DNA from 2 places in the Planctobacterium sp. AWH2_060 genome. Region 2 is predicted to be linked to the other one. Evidence: predicted binding sites of a transcription regulator. Region 2 holds the regulator's gene; the other holds the start of a gene.

Region 1 (4,397 bases), 2.1 Mb from region 2:
TTTGCTCGCCCGTACCTGGTAAGCCCACCACTAAACCGTAGCCAATTAACTGGTTGCTTCGCACTCCTGAAATAGAAACAGCATCTTTGATTTTTTGCGCATAAGTAGCAGTACTCAATAACATTGCTATCAGCACTAACACTATTTTAAAACGATTCATGATGTTGTTCCTCACTTGCCTCAATACGTCAAAAATTAAAAGGGCCACCAGGTTGATGCAAAGAACTTGCCAAGCCAACCTTGTTGTTGCACCTGGGAGAAACTACCTGTTCCACTGTACTGAATTCGGGCATTGGCAATTTTGGAAGAAAGCACTTCATTTGCCGGGTTTATGTCGGCCGGTCTGACAATACCGGTGAGACGGATGTATTCATCACCATTATTTAAGGTCAACCACTTCTCACCGCGAATTATTAAATTATTGTTAGGCATAACCTGTACGACGGTAACCGAAATATTACCCGTCAAATTATTGCTCTGGTTTGCTGAAGCATCCCCTTCGAATTCATTGGTAGACCCCAAATCAAGCTGAAAATCGCCACCAAAGCCCAGATTTAAATTACCGCCACCTGGGCCTGTAATAGGGTCAAAATCAATTTCAGATTCACGCTCTAACGTGGTGCTGGCGGATTTTGTTGCTGAAGTATTTTCGCGTAGGATCACGGTAATAATGTCGCCAATGCGACGGCCTTTGGCATCGGAATACAGGCTGTTCGCATGCATGGCATTAAAAATAGAGCCATCGTTAGAAATCTGCTCCACCGGCATCTCAGGAACAACTGGGGCGAAGAAGGGATCATTTGGACGAGGGTCCACCGGAACCGTTGACTGACAAGCAGTCAGCACAGTCACAAACGAAGCCGTAAATGCTAATTTTTTAATTAGACTTTTCATGCTACACCACCACTAAAGTTGCTGAATTACCTGACCTAACATCTGGTCCACGGCTGAAATCACTTTGGAGTTCATTTCATACAAGCGCTGACTTTCTATCAGGTTAACTAACTCTTCGGTCACGTTAACATTTGATGTTTCTAAGGCGCCCTGCTGAATCGTACCCAAGCCATTTAAGCCCGGTACCCCCTGAATAGGTGCACCACTGGCCGCAGTTTCCACATACAGGTTTTGTCCGATGGGTTGTAAACCCGCTGAATTAACAAAGTCGGAAATATTGAGCTGACCAACTATGGTTGGCGCTGCCTGCCCCCGCACCTGCACGGATACTTCACCGTCTTGAGAAATGGTTATTTGCTGAGCATCTTCAGGAATAGTAATAGCTGGCTGTAACTGAAAACCGGCACCAGGTGTGACGATCTGTCCAGTATCATCTAAGGTGAACTGTCCATTTCGGGTATAGGCAATCGAACCGTCGGGTTGCAGTATTTCAAAAAAGCCCCGCCCCTGAACTGACATATCCAGCGAATTTTCTGTGGTCAACATATTGCCCTGAGTATGCGCTTTTTGCGTTGCGACTACTTTACTGCCCGCGCCCACCATCAAACCTGATGGTAATTCGGTATCCGCAGATGAACGACCACCCGGCTGATTAATATTCTGATAGAGCAGATCTTCAAAAATAGCCCTGTCTTTCTTAAATCCCACCGTACTGGCGTTGGCCAGGTTGTTGGAAATAACCGACACATCAGTTTGCGCCGCATCTAATCCTGTTTTACTAATCCATAATGCCGGGTGCATAAATCACCTCCTCATTTAGTTTGAAAGCCTTGTGCTTTCTTAAATACATAAAAACTTTTACATACCATGCAGTGATAGCACACTACATAATCATCATTAGTCGGGTTCCGCGTTGGTCGATTTCTTCAGCCTGCTTCATAAACTTGACCTGCATCTCGTAATGGCGTTGCGACTGAATGATGCCCATCATTTCCTCAATCGGATTTACATTACTGGCTTCCAGAAAGCCGGTTCGGATACCTACCGTCAAATCCTGGTCAGCCTGCTCTCCATCCGGCAAGCGGAACAATCCATCCTGGCTGCGTTCCAGATTATTCAGGTCCGGTTTGACTAATTTAATACGCCCTACTGGCTCCAACACATTGGCTGGCGCTCCCTGAGGACGAACAGAAATGGTACCGTCTTGTGCAACGTTGACGTTTGAAAGTGGAATAGGCAGAAAAATCGGACCGGCTTCACCAACAATCTGGTTACCCCGGGTATCCAGCAACTCACCATTGGTCCCCATTTGCAGACTTCCGTTTCGGGAGTAAGCTTCACCGCCATTTTTATCTAAAACGGCAAACCAGCCATTGCCTTCAACGGCAATATCCAGATCGCGATTAGTTTGCACCATAGCGCCAGGATCGTAACGATTAGCCGGACTTTCCGTCATGGCAAAAACCCGCGTCGGCAAACCGTCGCCGAATGCCGGCATGGCACGCGCCTGTTGCATCATCGCTTTGAAACCGGTTGTTTGCGCATTAGCCAGGTTATTGGCTCGCACCGCACTTGCCAGAAGGTCTTGTGAAGCACCTTGCGCGGCAATATAAAGCATTTTATCCATGACAGTTATTTGACCTGTTATTAACTTAACAGAATAAAAGCAGGATTCGTGCCATGAGAACGATTAGAAGGAAAAAGAAAGGCCACTGAAAAGTGGCCTTAAACGAGAAACCATAGATTTCTTATCGGATACCCAAAATGGTTTGATTCAGTGCATTGTTGATTTCCAGGGCTCGAGAGTTGGCCTGGAAGTTTCGTTGAGCAATGATCATATCAATCAACTCGGTTGTCAGATTCACGTTGGATTGCTCCAAAGCTGAAGAATTGATATCACCGAAAGTACCAGTGGTAGCCTCACCGGCCAGGGCTTCGCCGGACAAGATACTCTCTTTCCAGGAAGCGTTACCGTTTTGGGTCAGTCCCTGTTCGTTAGAAAAGCGCGCTAACGCAATACGGCTGATGGGCTCTGATGTACCATTAGAGAAGGTGGCACGTACCAGACCATCAGGACCGATATCAATACCGGTTAATCGGCCAACGGGCAAACCATCCTGTTCCAGCGAGGTCACTTCAAAAGAAGACGCAAATTGGGTGGGTTCGTTATCGCCAATTCCGTTAGTATCTAAATTGAAGTTGATTGCTAGTGTTTGAGCAGTATCAGCCCCAGAAGTCAGTCCTGTCAGTTGAACTGTAGTTGGTAACAAAATATCACCTGCCGTCCCTGTTGGCAAAGAACTGCCATCTGCGGCCTGTATCTCAGTGAAGTCACCGCTGGAATTAAAAACAAGTCTTGTTCCCCAAACACCGGTGGTTCCTGGTGTGTCGTTGGGTCCGGTCAAGGTTTGACCAAATCCAACATAATTCTGATCAACACCTGCTACAGGTCCAGCATTTGGGCCAGTTGGATCAGCGGGTACTGTTCCATCCGGGTTGGTGTAGTCGTAAAATTCACCATCCACAGATGTGACAACTAACCATTCATTACCAGCCGCGTTTTCATCTTTGATGAAATAAAAAGTCTGAATATGGGATTCACCTAGTGAATCATATACCGTTATTGATGTGGAAGCGTTGTAGGTGTTCGTGTCGTTGGGATTAAAATCATTTGGATCAAGTGCCGGATCACCCGCTGGCAGGTTCATTCTTAAATCGACCTCTGACGTGGGCGATGGATTACCAGATGAATCAGGTATTTGTACCGGTTCGGCAGTACTCAGCGCGATAGAAGATGATGTACCATCACTATTAACCGGGAAGCCTAACAGGTTGTCACCTTGAGAGTTAACCACAAAGTTATCTTCATCCAGTTTAAACTGACCTGCTCGGGTATAGGTAAAATCCTGAGATGCAATATCCGGTACAGTAACAAAAAAGCCGTTACCCGTTATCGCCAAATCCAGCGCAGTGTTAGTAAACTGCAAGCTCCCCTGGCTAAACTGTTGGGCAACTTCTTGTGTCACTACACCGTCCCCCACTTTAGTACGACCGCCGCCGAGTAGAGACGATGCAAATACATCACCAAATTCGGCACGTGATTCTTTGAATCCCACGGTGTTAACATTGGCAATGTTGTTTGCCGTGGTATCCAGATCTTTTTGAGCGGCAGCGACACCACTCAGGGCTATATTAAATGACATTGCTCGTTCTCCTGTTAATTAGCCGACATTTATAATATCTGATAGGCGGATACTCTCATCACCCGCCAGATTGAGTACCACGCCAGATGTACCGGCACCTGCCAGGCTGACGCTTTCAACTCTTCGATTAATTCCATAAGGGATAGATTCTGTTTGACCATTCACCTCACCCTCTATTTTTATTTTGTAGGATCCGGGCGGCAGGATATTGCCTGCGTCGTCAGTACCGTCCCAGCCAAACTCGATATTACCTGCCTGTTGGCTACCCACATCAATGGTGCGCAACACTTGGCCAATGTT
Region 2 (4,397 bases):
TTGAGGTTGATTCAAAGTCTCAGTTCGTGGATGGTAAGCGCAAAACTTCGGTATTTAAAGAAGACGTTCATGTGCGTCAGGGCACCCTGTCTATCAATGCCGACGAAGTGAGAGTGTCCGCTGAAGCGGGCAAAGGCAAAGAAATTTTTATTGCCTTGGGCAAGCCTGCTGTGTATTCGCAAACCATGGATGATGGCAGTAAGATCACTGCCAAAGCCGAAGAAATCCGCTACGTGGTCGAGTTTCGCACCTTAGAGCTAAATGGTGCTGCAGAACTTTATCAGGACACCAGTATGGTGAAAGGTGAAAAGATCAGCTTTAATTTAGAGAAAGAACAATTGATCGCAGGTAGTAACGAAGCCGATGGAAGAGTGACTACCGTTTTTCAGACCGACGATAAAAATTAACGCGCAACCCAACAAGGAAAACCATTTCAGTGCCCACGTTATACGCGAATAATCTGGCAAAATCCTATAAAAGTCGTCAGGTAGTGCGCGATGTCAGCATCGAAGTCAGCACCGGCCAGATAGTCGGCTTGCTCGGTCCTAACGGCGCAGGTAAAACCACCACCTTTTATATGATTGTGGGTCTCGTACCTTTAGACAAGGGCGAGATTTTCATCGACCAGCATCAGCTAACCCTACAACCCATGCACGTTCGCGCTCGACACGGCATTGGCTACCTGCCACAGGAATCTTCAATATTCAGAAAACTCAGTGTTTTTCAAAACCTGATGGCTATTTTGCAAATGCGCAAAGAACTGGACAATGAGCAACGGGAAGAGCTGGCAGACGAATTGCTGGATGAGTTTAATTTAAATCACATTCGACATAATTTAGGAATGAGTCTGTCCGGTGGTGAGCGGCGCAGAGTAGAAATTGCCCGCGCTTTGGCAGCCAATCCACAATTTATTTTGTTGGATGAACCCTTCGCAGGCGTTGACCCAATTTCTGTTAATGATATAAAGAAGATCATTCATCATTTGCGAGACAGAGGAATTGGGGTATTGATCACTGACCACAATGTAAGAGAAACTCTGGACGTATGTGAACAGGCCTATATTGTCAGTCATGGTCAGGTAATCGCAGAAGGCGAACCAGAAACAGTTTTAGCAAATCAGCAAGTAAGAGATGTATACCTGGGTGAGCAATTCAGGCTATAGTAACACTAACAATAATCTATTGATTGGGGCACAATTACCCTGAGCACTGGAGTCGGAAACTACCATTTTTAATGAAGCCGTCTTTACAACTAAAATTTAGCCAACAGCTAACAATGACCCCTCAATTGCAGCAAGCTATTCGCCTGCTGCAACTGTCGACGCTCGACCTGCAACAAGAAATTCAGGACGCGCTGGACGCAAACCCTCTGCTGGAAGTGGATGAAAATACCGAATCCAGTAGCGATGAAGGGCTAGAGTTATTAAAAGAGCCTAAATCAGCAGAATTGAATGGCGCCGACAGCGACAACGAATTCAGTGGTTCCGATGGCATGGACTCCAGCGATGCTCTGGAGAAAAACGACTTACCAGACGAGCTTCCCATAGACAGCACCTGGGACGAATATTACAGCGCCTCTTCAGCGCCCGCTTCATCAGGCGGAGTGGGTCCGGATGACGACCAGGTATATCAGGGCGAAACCAGCGAATCCATTCAGGACCATTTGCTGTGGCAATTGCATTTAACCCCTTTCAGTGAAACCGACGAAGCCATCGCGCTTGCGATCATCGATTCTATCGACGAATCCGGCTATCTGAGGATGTCGGTAGAAGAAATTCTCGAAAGCCTCAACGACGAAGAAATTGAACTGGACGAAGTAGAATGTGTCAGAAAACGCATTCAGCACTTCGATCCTCTGGGCTCAGGCTCACTGACTCCGCAAGAATGTTTGCTGGTTCAGTTAGGACAATACCCCAATGACACCCCCTGGTTGAAGGAAGCAAAATCACTGTTGTGCGACTTTTCCGATCTGCTGATGGCAAAGGATTTTCGCACCCTGATCAGAAAATCAAAACTGCGCGAAGAGCAGTTAAAAGAAGTGCTAAAACTGCTGCAAACCTTGAATCCTCATCCAGGTGCCACATTAAACAATAAAGAGCCAGATTATGTCATTCCTGATGTATCAGTGATGAAGAAATCCGGTCGCTGGATTGTGGAACTCAACCCCGATGCCGTGCCTAAGCTGAATATTAATCAGCAGTACGCGGCCATGAGTCGGGGCAGCAAAAACAGTGCTGATGGACAGTTTATTCGCTCACACATGCAGGAAGCCAAGTGGTTTATCAAAAGCATTGAAAGCCGCAACGAAACCTTGCTAAAAGTTGCCAATTGTATTGTGCAGCAACAACACGGTTTCTTTGAGCATGGTCCGGAAATGATGAAACCCATGGTACTCAACGACGTCGCTGAAATGGTAGATATGCACGAGTCCACAATTTCCCGTGTGACCACTCAAAAGTACATGCATACGCCACGGGGTATTTTTGAGCTTAAATACTTCTTTTCCAGTCATGTGGCCACGGAAAATGGTGGTGAGTGTTCCTCCACGGCCATCCGGGCATTGATTAAGAAATTGGTGGCAGCTGAGAATCAAGCCAAGCCACTGAGTGATAGCAAAATTGCGCAATTGTTAGCCGACCAAGGCATTATGGTAGCCCGGCGAACCATTGCAAAATACCGGGAATCACTCTCGATTCCTCCATCTAACCAACGTAAGAGTCTGTTATAGACTTCCCTACAGAAGGACGACCAATTATGCAAATAAACTTATCAGGTCATCACGTCGAAATCACCGATTCTCTTCGCGATTATGTCGATACAAAATTCACAAAGCTGGAACGACATTTTGATCACATAAACAATGTATATGTCATCTTAAACGTTGAAAAACTCAATCAAAAAGCTGAAGCAACTTTACACCTTGACGGTGGCGAGGTTTTTGCCACCTCTGAACACAGAGACATGTACGCCGCCATCGACTCCCTCATCGACAAGCTCGACAGGCAGGTAATCAAGCATAAAGAAAAGCTCAAGAGCCATTAAGGGAGTTTAATAAGGGATGGAAATCAAAGACATCCTTTCTCAGGACTGCACGCGCTGTGCAGTCCCCATCACCAGCAAAAAACGCGCATTGCAAATCATCAGCTTAGTCGCCAGCGAAAAACTCAGCGAACTGACCGAAGAAGATGTGCTGAACAGTCTGCTTTGTCGCGAAAAGATGGGCAGCACCGGCATCGGCAATGGCATTGCTATCCCCCACGGTCGGGTTGAAGGTCTGAGTAGTCCTTTGGCTATTGTACTCACCTGCTCGCCTGGTATAGAATTTGACGCAATCGACAATCAACCTGTTGATATATTTTTTGCGATTTTGGTACCCGTTGAGCAAACCGAGGGGCACTTGCAAACTCTCGCCCGTATAGCTCAAAAACTCAGTGACAAAGAGGTCACCAAAGTAATTCGCAATTGCCATTCAGACAACGCATTATATGAAGCACTGGTATGAAACTAATTGTGATCAGCGGACGGTCCGGCTCAGGAAAGTCTGTGGTATTGAGGGCACTGGAAGATCTTGGTTATTATTGTGTAGATAACCTTCCGGTTAGCATGTTACCAACACTGACCCACGCGGTTGTCAGTGAATACGACCAGATTGCCGTCAGTATCGACGTGCGAAACTTGCCTAAAGATCCCGAGCAGCTCACTGAAAATCTCGATTTTCTGCCCAATAAAACGGATCTCACCATCATCTACCTGGATGCCAGTGATGATATTCTGGTGAAACGCTACAGCGAAACCCGTCGTCTGCATCCGTTGTCTAAAAACAATATTTCCCTGGCAGATGCCATCGTTAAGGAACGAGAGTTATTGGTTCCGATCTACGAAAGAGCAGACCTGCATATTGATACCGATAAACTGTCGATTCATCAATTGGCCGAGCTGGTGCGGGAACGAATTTTAGGTAAGAAGTCCTCACGCCTGGTGCTGGTATTTGAGTCCTTTGGCTTTAAAAATGGTATTCCGAAAGACGCAGACTATGTTTTTGATGTTCGCTTTTTACCCAACCCACACTGGATACCAGAACTCAAACCCTATTCAGGAAAAGACGCGCCGGTAGCACAGTACCTGACAGCACAGCCCATAGTAAATAAAGTGGTTGGACAGTTCCAAAACCTGATAGAAACCTGGCTACCCCACCTTGAAAGAAACAACCGCAGTTATGTTACTGTCGCCATAGGCTGTACCGGTGGTCAGCACCGCTCAGTGTTTATTGCCGAAACGCTGGCCAACTATTTTTCAGTTTCCCACCCTGACGTACAAATCAGACACCGAGATCTGGACGAGTGAATAAAGCAGAACGAACGCTAACCATCACCAATAAATTAGGTCTTCACGCCAGAG

What was found. Region 2 encodes sigma-54, which starts transcription at its own class of promoters, with help from an activator protein. Its sites were predicted from a motif close to GTTGGCACGNNNNTNGNNT; they were not measured.
Region 1: a site for sigma-54 is predicted at 2,559-2,577, ahead of ACXAD8_RS10430 (flagellar basal body rod protein FlgF). Genes of this name have one in related genera too.

Annotation. Positions count from the first base shown of each region.
Region 1 covers NZ_JBSWTG010000001.1:2,442,729-2,447,125, forward strand. Annotated here, with positions in the region: gene ACXAD8_RS10415 (flagellar basal body P-ring protein FlgI) at 1-160, opposite strand, end outside; gene flgH (flagellar basal body L-ring protein FlgH) at 196-894, opposite strand; gene flgG (flagellar basal-body rod protein FlgG) at 907-1,695, opposite strand; gene ACXAD8_RS10430 (flagellar basal body rod protein FlgF) at 1,778-2,521, opposite strand; gene flgE (flagellar hook protein FlgE) at 2,643-4,097, opposite strand; gene ACXAD8_RS10440 (FlgD immunoglobulin-like domain containing protein) at 4,116-4,397, opposite strand, start outside.
Region 2 covers NZ_JBSWTG010000001.1:4,504,740-4,509,136, reverse strand. Annotated here, with positions in the region: gene lptA (lipopolysaccharide transport periplasmic protein LptA) at 1-407, shown strand, start outside; gene lptB (LPS export ABC transporter ATP-binding protein) at 437-1,162, shown strand; gene ACXAD8_RS19375 (RNA polymerase factor sigma-54) at 1,234-2,727, shown strand; gene hpf (ribosome hibernation promoting factor) at 2,754-3,041, shown strand; gene ptsN (PTS IIA-like nitrogen regulatory protein PtsN) at 3,058-3,501, shown strand; gene rapZ (RNase adapter RapZ) at 3,498-4,343, shown strand; gene ACXAD8_RS19355 (HPr family phosphocarrier protein) at 4,340-4,397, shown strand, end outside.